2 regions of the Agrobacterium sp. 16-2014-1-2a genome follow, and region 1 is predicted to be linked to the other one. Evidence: predicted binding sites of a transcription regulator. Region 1 holds the regulator's gene; the other holds the start of a gene.
The links. Region 1 encodes LexA, which represses DNA repair genes until DNA is damaged. Its sites were predicted from a motif close to TGTTCNNNNTGTGTTCNG; they were not measured.
Positions count from the first base shown of each region.

Region 1 (4,599 bases):
GGCGGCGTCGCAATGACTGCCGCCAGCATGGATCATCGGGCCTTGGCGCGCAAATCTTCAGTCAATTCGCCGATCCCGCCAACTTCCTCTTCATGACCAGCGTCGCGCCAGCTCTCCTTCAAACCGGCCTCGTACCATTCTTGCATGGCAGGCAGGGCGAGCAGCAGGTCGCAATAGGCTTTCGCTGCTGGCGAAAGATCCGCGCTGCCATAGGTCTGGAAACGGAATGCAACCGGGCAGAAGAAAGCATCGACCGCCGTGAACTTTTGACCGGCAAGATATGGCCCGCCGAATTTTGTAAGACCCTCGCTCCACAACGCATCGATCCGCTTTATATCGGCCTTAAGTCCGGCATCGCCGCCCCTGGGTTTGACCCGAATGCCCACCGACATGGGATAGAGATTGCGCAGCGAGGAAAAGCCGGCATGCATCTCACTTGCGGCCGAACGCGACCAGGCCCTCGCATGCTTGTCGCTTGCCCAGACACCCTGGTGTCTTTCGGCAAGATATTCGACGATCGAAAGCGTTTCCCAAACCGTCATACCCTCGTCGACCAGGCAGGGCACCTTGCCCGTCGGCGAAAAGGAGGAGAAAGAGACGCCTTCGCCGAACGGAATGAGCTTTTCATCGAAGGCGATACCGAGCGTGCGCATCAATACCCACGGCCGCAGCGACCATGAAGAATAGTTCTTGTTGGCTATATAAAGATCGTACATGGCGTATCTCCCGGATATGACGCGTATTTCTACACCTGCCAAGCGTTCACGGAATATCGAAAATTATCCATGGCTCCCATAAACGCCGTTGATGAATGGTGATGTGGGGCCGCTGAGAGCGCGCCTTGCGATAAGTCACCCTTTGGTGACGACTAAAACTGACTGTGCAACACGACAGAACAACGTCGCTAAAAAACAGCGGATGGGATCGCTTCGACAATTACAGCGAGCAGCCCATTCGCCACCACGCCTGTAGCGAAACCGAAGCATCTTTATGGAGCAGGAACTCAGTTTAGAAAGGGCAACGCGCATAGGCTGGATGGCGCATATCCTCGTGCACCCGCAAAAGCCCGCCACGTTTGGAAAAAGCCAAACCCAATATAGGCGCCATCTTCACGATGACGCCTATTATAAAGTGAATACGTTCGGTTCGATAAGATCAATGGTAGCGGCGGATCAGCCCCACCAGTTTGCCCTGAATTTTAACCCGGTCGGGCCCGAAGATACGGGTCTCATAGGCTGGGTTTGCCGCCTCGAGCGCAATGGAGGCTCCCTTGCGGCGGAAGCGCTTCAGCGTGGCTTCCTCGTCATCCACCAGAGCCACAACGATGTCCCCGGGATTGGCGGTGTTGCCGTTGCGGATGATGACTGTGTCGCCGTCGAAAATGCCGGCCTCGATCATCGAATCACCCTTGACCTCAAGCGCGTAATGTTCGCCCGTGCCAAGCATGTCTACTGGCACTGCCACATCATGGGTGTTGTTCTGGATGGCGGAAATTGGCACGCCCGCAGCGATGCGGCCCATGACCGGCACGGTGACAGCCCCGCCCAGATCGTTGGCCGGCGTCTTGGGGGCAGGGGCCGGTTCCGGCGTTTTGGGCTTGCCAAGGCTGCCTTCGATAACGCTTGGCGAAAAGCCGCGCTGCGGCCTTGCACCCGGCGTATAAGCCTCGGGCAGCTTGATGACTTCCAGCGCCCGAGCTCTATTTGGTAGCCGACGAATGAACCCGCGCTCTTCGAGAGCGGTTATCAGGCGGTGGATGCCGGATTTCGAAGCAAGATCGAGTGCGTCCTTCATTTCATCGAAGGAGGGCGGCACGCCGGACTCTTTCATTCGTTCATGAATGAAGAGAAGCAATTCCTGCTGTTTGCGCGTGAGCATGAGGAAAACACCCTTTAGAATCGTAGTGGAAGTCGCGAAACAAATACAGAACGAACACTATATGTTCCATATGTGTTCTGCAATCCCCTAAAATTTCGTGAAGGTGCCATCTGTTGCTGTGATGATTTGCCTCATAGCACGCAATTGTGCTTTTGTGCGGTCAAAACCGTCCCGACATGCTCCGGGCGGAAGGCCAGCAGGATACATTTTCATGACGAAACCCTATAGCGTTGACCATCTCGTTTTGCCCGTGGAAGTCATAGGCGTCGCCGTGAAGCGCCTCGTCAGTCTTGGCTTTACGGTTGCGCCGGAGGCTCTGCATCCTTTCGGCACCCAAAATGCCTGCGTATTTTTCGCCGATGGCACCTATCTGGAGCCGCTCGCAATTGCTGATTCGGCTAAATATAATGCGTCAATAGAGAGGGGTGATGTGTTCACCGGCAGGGATGTGGCCTTCCGGCAACGGGACGGGCAGGAGGGTTTTTCGGCTCTTGTCGCCAGGACTGAAGACGCCTTGGTTGACCATGAGCGGTTTCGGGCAGCCGGCCTTTCGGCGGGCGATGTGTTCGAGTTTTCGCGGCCTGTTCGTATGCCGGATGGCTCGCAAGGCGAGGCGGCGTTCCGGCTGGCTTTTGCTGCAAGCGGGGCGGCCGCGGATTTCTTTTTGTTCAGTTGTCAACGGCTTCAAGCCCTTCCGGGCGATCGCACCATGCTGGAGCGCCACGCCAATGGTGTCACCGGCCTGAGTGAAATCGTCCTGTTTTCCGGCGGCAATATGAAGGTGGCGGGCCTGATCGAGACAGTGTTTGGCTGTGAAGGCAAAAGGTCTCCGGGCGGTGATATGGTTTTCGCGACCGGCAATGCCAGCATCAGATTGACCGGAAAACCGCCTTTCGGCGGGCAGACCCTGAATGCTCAGGATGGCAACGAATGCGGATTGCGCGGCGCGGGCATCGTCTTTTCGTCACACGATCTTGCCGTGACAGAGGCGGTGCTTGCTGCTAATGGCGTGTCCTGCGCAAAAGCGGACGGCCGTCTGGTGGTGCCCGCAGCACCCGGTCAGGGTGTTGCCTTCGCCTTCGAGGAAAAATGATGAGCGTTACGAACAATCTTAAAGTCACTGCCGGCGACGGCGCCAGCAAGGTTTCCTTCTCGAATACCGAGCGGTTTTCGCTGATTGCCGGTCCCTGCCAGATGGAAAGCCGCGAACATGCCTTCATGATCGCTGGCGTCCTGAAGGAGCTTTGCGACAAGCTGGGAGTAGGGCTTGTCTACAAGTCTTCTTTCGACAAGGCGAACCGCACTTCGCTTTCCGGAAAACGCGGCATCGGCCTGGATAACGCGATGCAGGTTTTTGCCGATCTCAAAAAGGAATTCGGTTTTCCTCTTCTGACCGACATCCACACGGAAGAGCAATGCGCCATCGTTTCCGAGGTAGTGGACGTGCTGCAGATTCCGGCGTTCCTCAGCCGCCAGACCGATCTTCTCGTTGCTGCCGCCAAAACCGGCCGCGTCATCAACGTCAAGAAAGGCCAGTTTCTGGCGCCCTGGGACATGAAGAACGTGCTTGCCAAGCTCAATGAGAGCGGCAATCCGAATGTGATGTTGTGCGAGCGCGGTGCGTCCTTCGGTTACAACACGCTGGTTTCCGACATGCGCTCTTTGCCGATCATGGCAGCGCTCGGCGCACCTGTCGTGTTCGATGCCACCCATTCGGTGCAGCAACCGGGCGGGCAGGGCGGCTCCACAGGTGGCCAGCGCGAATTCGTCGAGACGTTGGCGCGTGCGGCCGTTGCGGTTGGCGTGGCCGGCCTCTTCATCGAGACGCATGAGGATCCGGACAATGCGCCGTCAGACGGCCCTAACATGGTCCACCTGAAGGACATGCCGAAACTGCTCGAAAAGCTTCTGGCTTTCGACGCGATTACGAAAGCCTGATCGGCTGACCGTGACGGCGGGCACTTTTGTGCCAATCGATTTTAATGGCGGGCGGGCCGTTTCCGCTGCCCACCGTCATTGTAATTTCTTCGCCATCGTCTAAGACAGGCGACGGAAAATATCTGTTCCATTCCCAAGGGAGAGACCATGACTGCCATTACCGATATCATCGCGCGCGAAATTCTCGACAGCCGCGGCAATCCGACCGTTGAAGTCGACGTTTATCTCGAAGACGGCTCCATGGGCCGTGCCGCCGTTCCCTCCGGCGCCTCCACCGGCGCGCATGAGGCGGTTGAGCTGCGCGATGGCGGCAAGCGTTATCTCGGCAAGGGCGTGGAAAAGGCGGTCGAAGCCGTCAATACAGAAATCTTCGACGCGATTGGCGGTTTCGACGCTGAAAACCAGATCCAGATCGATCAGATGATGATCGCGCTCGACGGCACGCCGAACAAGTCGCGCATCGGCGCCAACGCCATCCTCGGCGTGTCGCTCGCCGTTGCGAAGGCTGCCGCTGAAGCCTCCGGCCTGCCGCTTTACCGTTATGTCGGCGGCCCGAACGCGCATCTGCTGCCGGTTCCGATGATGAACATCATCAACGGCGGCGCGCATGCCGATAACCCCATCGACTTCCAGGAATTCATGATCCTGCCGGTCGGTGCAGAAAACATTCGCGAAGCCGTGCGCATGGGCTCCGAAGTCTTCCATACGCTGAAAAAAGAACTGTCCGCACAGGGCCACAACACCAATGTCGGCGATGAGGGCGGTTTTGCACCGGGTCTCGAA
Region 1 covers NZ_JBNWBX010000001.1:437,115-441,713, reverse strand. Annotated here, with positions in the region: gene ACQZ45_RS02200 (ComEC/Rec2 family competence protein) at 1-16, shown strand, start outside; gene ACQZ45_RS02195 (glutathione S-transferase family protein) at 33-716, opposite strand; gene lexA (transcriptional repressor LexA) at 1,156-1,878, opposite strand; gene ACQZ45_RS02185 (VOC family protein) at 2,090-2,971, shown strand; gene kdsA (3-deoxy-8-phosphooctulonate synthase) at 2,971-3,816, shown strand; gene eno (phosphopyruvate hydratase) at 3,964-4,599, shown strand, end outside.

Region 2 (4,599 bases), 720 kb from region 1:
CCTTCTGGCCGGGCCCGTTGACGCTGGTTCTGCCGCTGAAACCGGCAAGCGGCATTCACTCACTCGCAACGGCCGGGCTCGATACCGTCGGCATTCGCGTTCCGCAGGGTTTCGCCGGTGATCTGATCCGCCGGTTCGACAAACCTCTTGCTGCGCCCAGTGCCAATAGTTCAGGCAAGATCAGCCCCACCAGTGCGGCCCATGTCGAGGCTGATCTCGGTAACAGGATCAACCTCATTCTTGATGGCGGTGCTACCTCCGTCGGTGTCGAATCCACCATCGTCAAAGTGGAAGACGACGGGCGGGTGCGGCTGCTTCGTCCCGGCGGCATCGTCACCGAGGAGATCGAGCGCATCACCGGCACCCAGCTCGAACGGCCGGAAAAGGCATCAGCCGCCATCGAGGCACCCGGAATGCTCGCCTCGCATTATGCGCCCGGTGCAGCCGTTCGCCTCGACGCGACATCCGTTTCTGCCAACGAGGCACTGATCCGGTTCGGCGGCATCGCGGTTGAGGGACAAGAGACGGCCCGTACCGTTCTCGACCTCAGCCCTTCCGGCGACCTTGCCGAGGCGGCCGCCAATCTGTTCGATTATCTCAAAGCAGCCGACGCGAGCGGTGCCGCGACAATCGCGGTCACAACCATTCCCGGCCACGGTCTTGGAGAGGCGATCAATGACCGCCTTTCCCGCGCCGCCGCGCCGCGAGGCTGACGGCACTTCACCATTTCGCCCACCGTTTCAAATGACAGCGAGACGCCAATGACAATCGCAGCCCCCTCCTCCGACATCCTCGACCGCTTCACTGCCATTGTCGGCGAAAAAAACGCGGTGCGCGACGCTGTGGAAATGGCGCCGCGTCTTGTGGAGAATCGCGGGCTTTACCATGGTGCGTCACCGCTGCTGCTCAAGCCCGGCACTGTCGAGGAGGTTGCAGCCATCCTCAAGCTCGCCAGCGAAAACGGCACGCCCATCGTGCCGCAGACCGGCAATACCGGCCTTGTGGGTGGCCAGACGCCGCGTGCTGACGGAACCGACATCATCCTCTCGCTCGAGCGCATGAACCGTATCCGCGACATCGATCCGGTCGCCAATACCATCGTTGCGGATGCCGGTTGCATTCTCGACGACATTCACAAGGCCGCATCGACCGTGGAGCGGATGTTCCCGCTGTCGCTCGGTTCGCAGGGTTCGTGCCGCATCGGCGGTAATCTGGCCACCAATGCCGGCGGCACGGCGGTTCTCGCTTATGGCAATATGCGCCAGCTTTGCCTGGGGCTTGAAGTGGTGCTGCCGACAGGTGAAATCTGGGACGGGCTTCGCCGGCTGAAAAAGGACAATACGGGTTACGATCTGCGCGATCTCTTCATCGGTTCGGAAGGCACGCTCGGCGTTATCACCGGTGCGGTGCTGAAGCTTTTCCCCGTGCCGCTCGGCCATCAGGTGGGTTTTGCCGGTCTTCGATCCACTGAGGACGCGTTGAAGCTGTTCGAAATGGCCTCGAACCTCTGCGGCACGGCGCTGACCGGTTTTGAGCTGATGCCGCGCATCGGCGTGGAATTCACCGCCAAACATATTCCCGGCGTGCGCGATCCGCTACAAACGCCGCATGACTGGTACGCGCTCATCGATATCTCCACCTCCGATTCGGCTGAGACGGCTGAAACAATGATGCAATCGCTGCTGGAGCGCGGTTTTTCCGCTGGGCTGGTCGAGGATGCGGTGATCGCTTCATCGGAAGCGCAGCGTCAGGCGCTCTGGCATATGCGCGAAAGCATGTCGGATGCGCAAAAGCCGGAAGGCGGCTCTATCAAACACGACGTTTCCGTTCCGGTGTCGAAGATACCGGAATTCATGGCAACGGCGGAAAAGGCCGTTCTTGCCGCCATTCCCGGCGCCCGCGTCTGCGCCTTCGGCCATCTGGGCGATGGCAACATCCACTACAATATTTCCCAGCCGGTTGGTGCGGACAAAGCTGAATTCATCGGTCGCTGGCGGGATATGAACGAGATCGTGCACGGCATCGTACTGTCGCTCGGCGGCTCGATTTCGGCCGAACATGGCATCGGCCAGTTGAAGCGCGACGAGCTGGCCACGATCAGGCCTGGCATTGAAATGGACCTGATGCGACGCATCAAACACGCCTTTGACCCCGCCGGCATTATGAACCCCGGCAAGGTGATCACCGCCCGCTAGGGACAGCAGCTTCATCATCGTTGCATGTTAGTTGGAAGTTCTCGCCGTCCAGGCGGGAACCAGCTCCGCATTCAGGCGGCGCGGCTTTTGCGCGTGCACGAGCTGTGTCAGGCCCATGCCGGATTTTGCGATCGCCACCGCATGTTTCTTCGGCATCAGGTAGCCGCATTCCAAGGGAGGACGGCGGCGCACTATCCGGCTGAAAAAGGGCCGCTTGTGATACCGGGACGGCGAGAAACGCGCGGGCTCGGCACAGACAGCCACATATTCGAGAATCTCTTCGATCCAGCCGCTCTGCGGACGCGCACCCGGTTCGACCAGCAGGATCCAATGCCCGCGCGCCGAGCGCATGACATCCTCAATGTCCCACTGCGCATAAAAACGGCAGCCAGCGGCATCGGCGACGCGCGACGATCCATCGCGCGAACCGTGATCGAGGATCACAACGTCGCTTACCAGCCCTTCCACGGCCCCGGTTACAAGCGCAGACAGCGTATGCGCCAGTTCCGGTTCCTGATCCCGGCATTCCATTATGACTGTCAACATATGCATAGCTCTAACGCATCGCACAATAAATTGCCACTGCACTGGATGTCAGAAAATCCGCGACCGTTCAGGCTTAACTCTAACCCACCTTCAGGTGCGATTGATACAAACAAGACCCCGGCCGCGGGTCGGCCAGCTATCGATTTTGCTTTTTTTGTTCTTGTAATGTTCTCGTTTCTGCGGTAGGAATTTAATCATTCGAAGAGGCAATGAAACGCCGGTTCGAATGGAAACGGTTTAGGGCGTTGGCTTGCCTTGAGAGGCGTGCTGCACCCTGGGAGCATCCAGATGAGAGACCATACGCTTTCGGGGCAGGCTGCTTTCCAGCCGAGCCATACGCCTGACATTGCCAATGCGTTGGCCGATGCGTCGGGCCTGCGCATCGAGATCGACCGTCGTCGCGGGCGTGGTGCCGGACTTAACCCGGGCGGGCGCTTTGAGGCCCTGCAGCGGGAGGTTTTCGACGATGGCTGGCAGACCCTCGAGGAGCTGCCGGAGTTCCGCACCGAAGTGCAGGTGGAAAAGCCGCGCAGCATCATCAGCCGCAACGAATCGCCTGACATCCCTTTCGACCGTTCCATCAATCCCTATCGCGGCTGCGAACATGGCTGCATCTACTGTTTCGCCCGTCCGACGCACAGCTATATGGGGCTTTCTGCCGGGCTGGATTTCGAGGCGAAGCTTTTCGCCAAGCCGGATGCGGCAAAGCTGCTCGAAAGGGAGCTGGCGAAGCCCGGCTACAAGCCGCGCGTCATTGCCATCGGCACCAATACCGACCCCTATCAGCCGATCGAGCGCGAATGGCGGATCATGCGGCAGATACTGGAAGTGCTGGCAAAGGCAGACCATCCCGTCGCCATCGTCACCAAATCGGCCCTGATCAAGCGGGATATCGATATTCTCGCGCCCATGGCCAAGAAAGGTCTCGTCAAGGTTGGTATTTCCGTGACGACGCTGGACCGCAAGCTGGCACGCAGCATGGAACCGCGCGCCGCCACGCCCGAAAAGCGGCTGGAAGCGGTCAAGGCGCTGACGGATGCCGGCATTCCCGTGGCGGTGATGATGGCACCCGTCATTCCCGCACTCAACGATCATGAGATCGAACGCATTCTCGAAGCCGGCAAGGCCGCTGGCGCAACGGAGGCCTCCTATGTGCTGCTGCGCCTGCCGCTGGAGGTCAGCCCCCTCTTCCGCGACTGGCTGCTGCGCAACTATCCGGACCGCTACCGGCATGTCATGTCGCTGGTGCGCTCCATGCGCGACGGCAAGGATTACGATGCGGAATTCGGAAAACGCATGAAGGGTGCTGGCCCTTATGCATGGCAGATAGGCAGGCGCTTCGAAATGGCGACGAAACGGCTTGGCCTCATCCGCCGCGGCATTCACCTGCGCGACGATATCTTCGTGCCGCCGGGAGGTGCCGGCGTGCAATTGTCACTGCTTTGAAAATATGAGGCCCGCTTGGCCGATCAAAGGCGCATTACGATGCGCGCAACGATACCCAGCGGTGCAGACCCATAAAGAGTGGCAGCCCTTTCCTGTTGACGGGGCCATGCTCTTGACGAAATGCCCGGCGGGTTTTCCCTGGCCCGTCGGACATCCCCCCCGGAACCCGCCGCCTCGCGTGCGATCGTTTTTCCTCCGCCGCCCCGTTGGAGGATCAAAGGTCATGACGACCTAAGGGGCACGGTTGGCCACGCCCCTTGACCCGGCTGGCCGCGCCCGTCATCGCCCGCTTCCGGGGGCTTGCAGGAGATCGGGTGTGTGTGCAAGTTTCTGCCGCATGAAACGCCGCACCACACCCGATTCTCCTGCCCTCTTTGATCTCGCCGATACGGGCCCCGATTTCTCCTTCGAA
Region 2 covers NZ_JBNWBX010000001.1:1,153,584-1,158,182, forward strand. Annotated here, with positions in the region: gene ACQZ45_RS05855 (L-threonylcarbamoyladenylate synthase) at 1-713, shown strand, start outside; gene ACQZ45_RS05860 (FAD-binding oxidoreductase) at 762-2,195, shown strand; gene ACQZ45_RS05865 (hypothetical protein) at 2,223-2,741, opposite strand; gene ACQZ45_RS05870 (PA0069 family radical SAM protein) at 3,030-4,187, shown strand; gene ACQZ45_RS05875 (ribonuclease HII) at 4,525-4,599, shown strand, end outside.
Region 2: ACQZ45_RS05870 (PA0069 family radical SAM protein) is a predicted target of LexA. The motif match lies at 2,897-2,914, and genes of this name have one in related genera.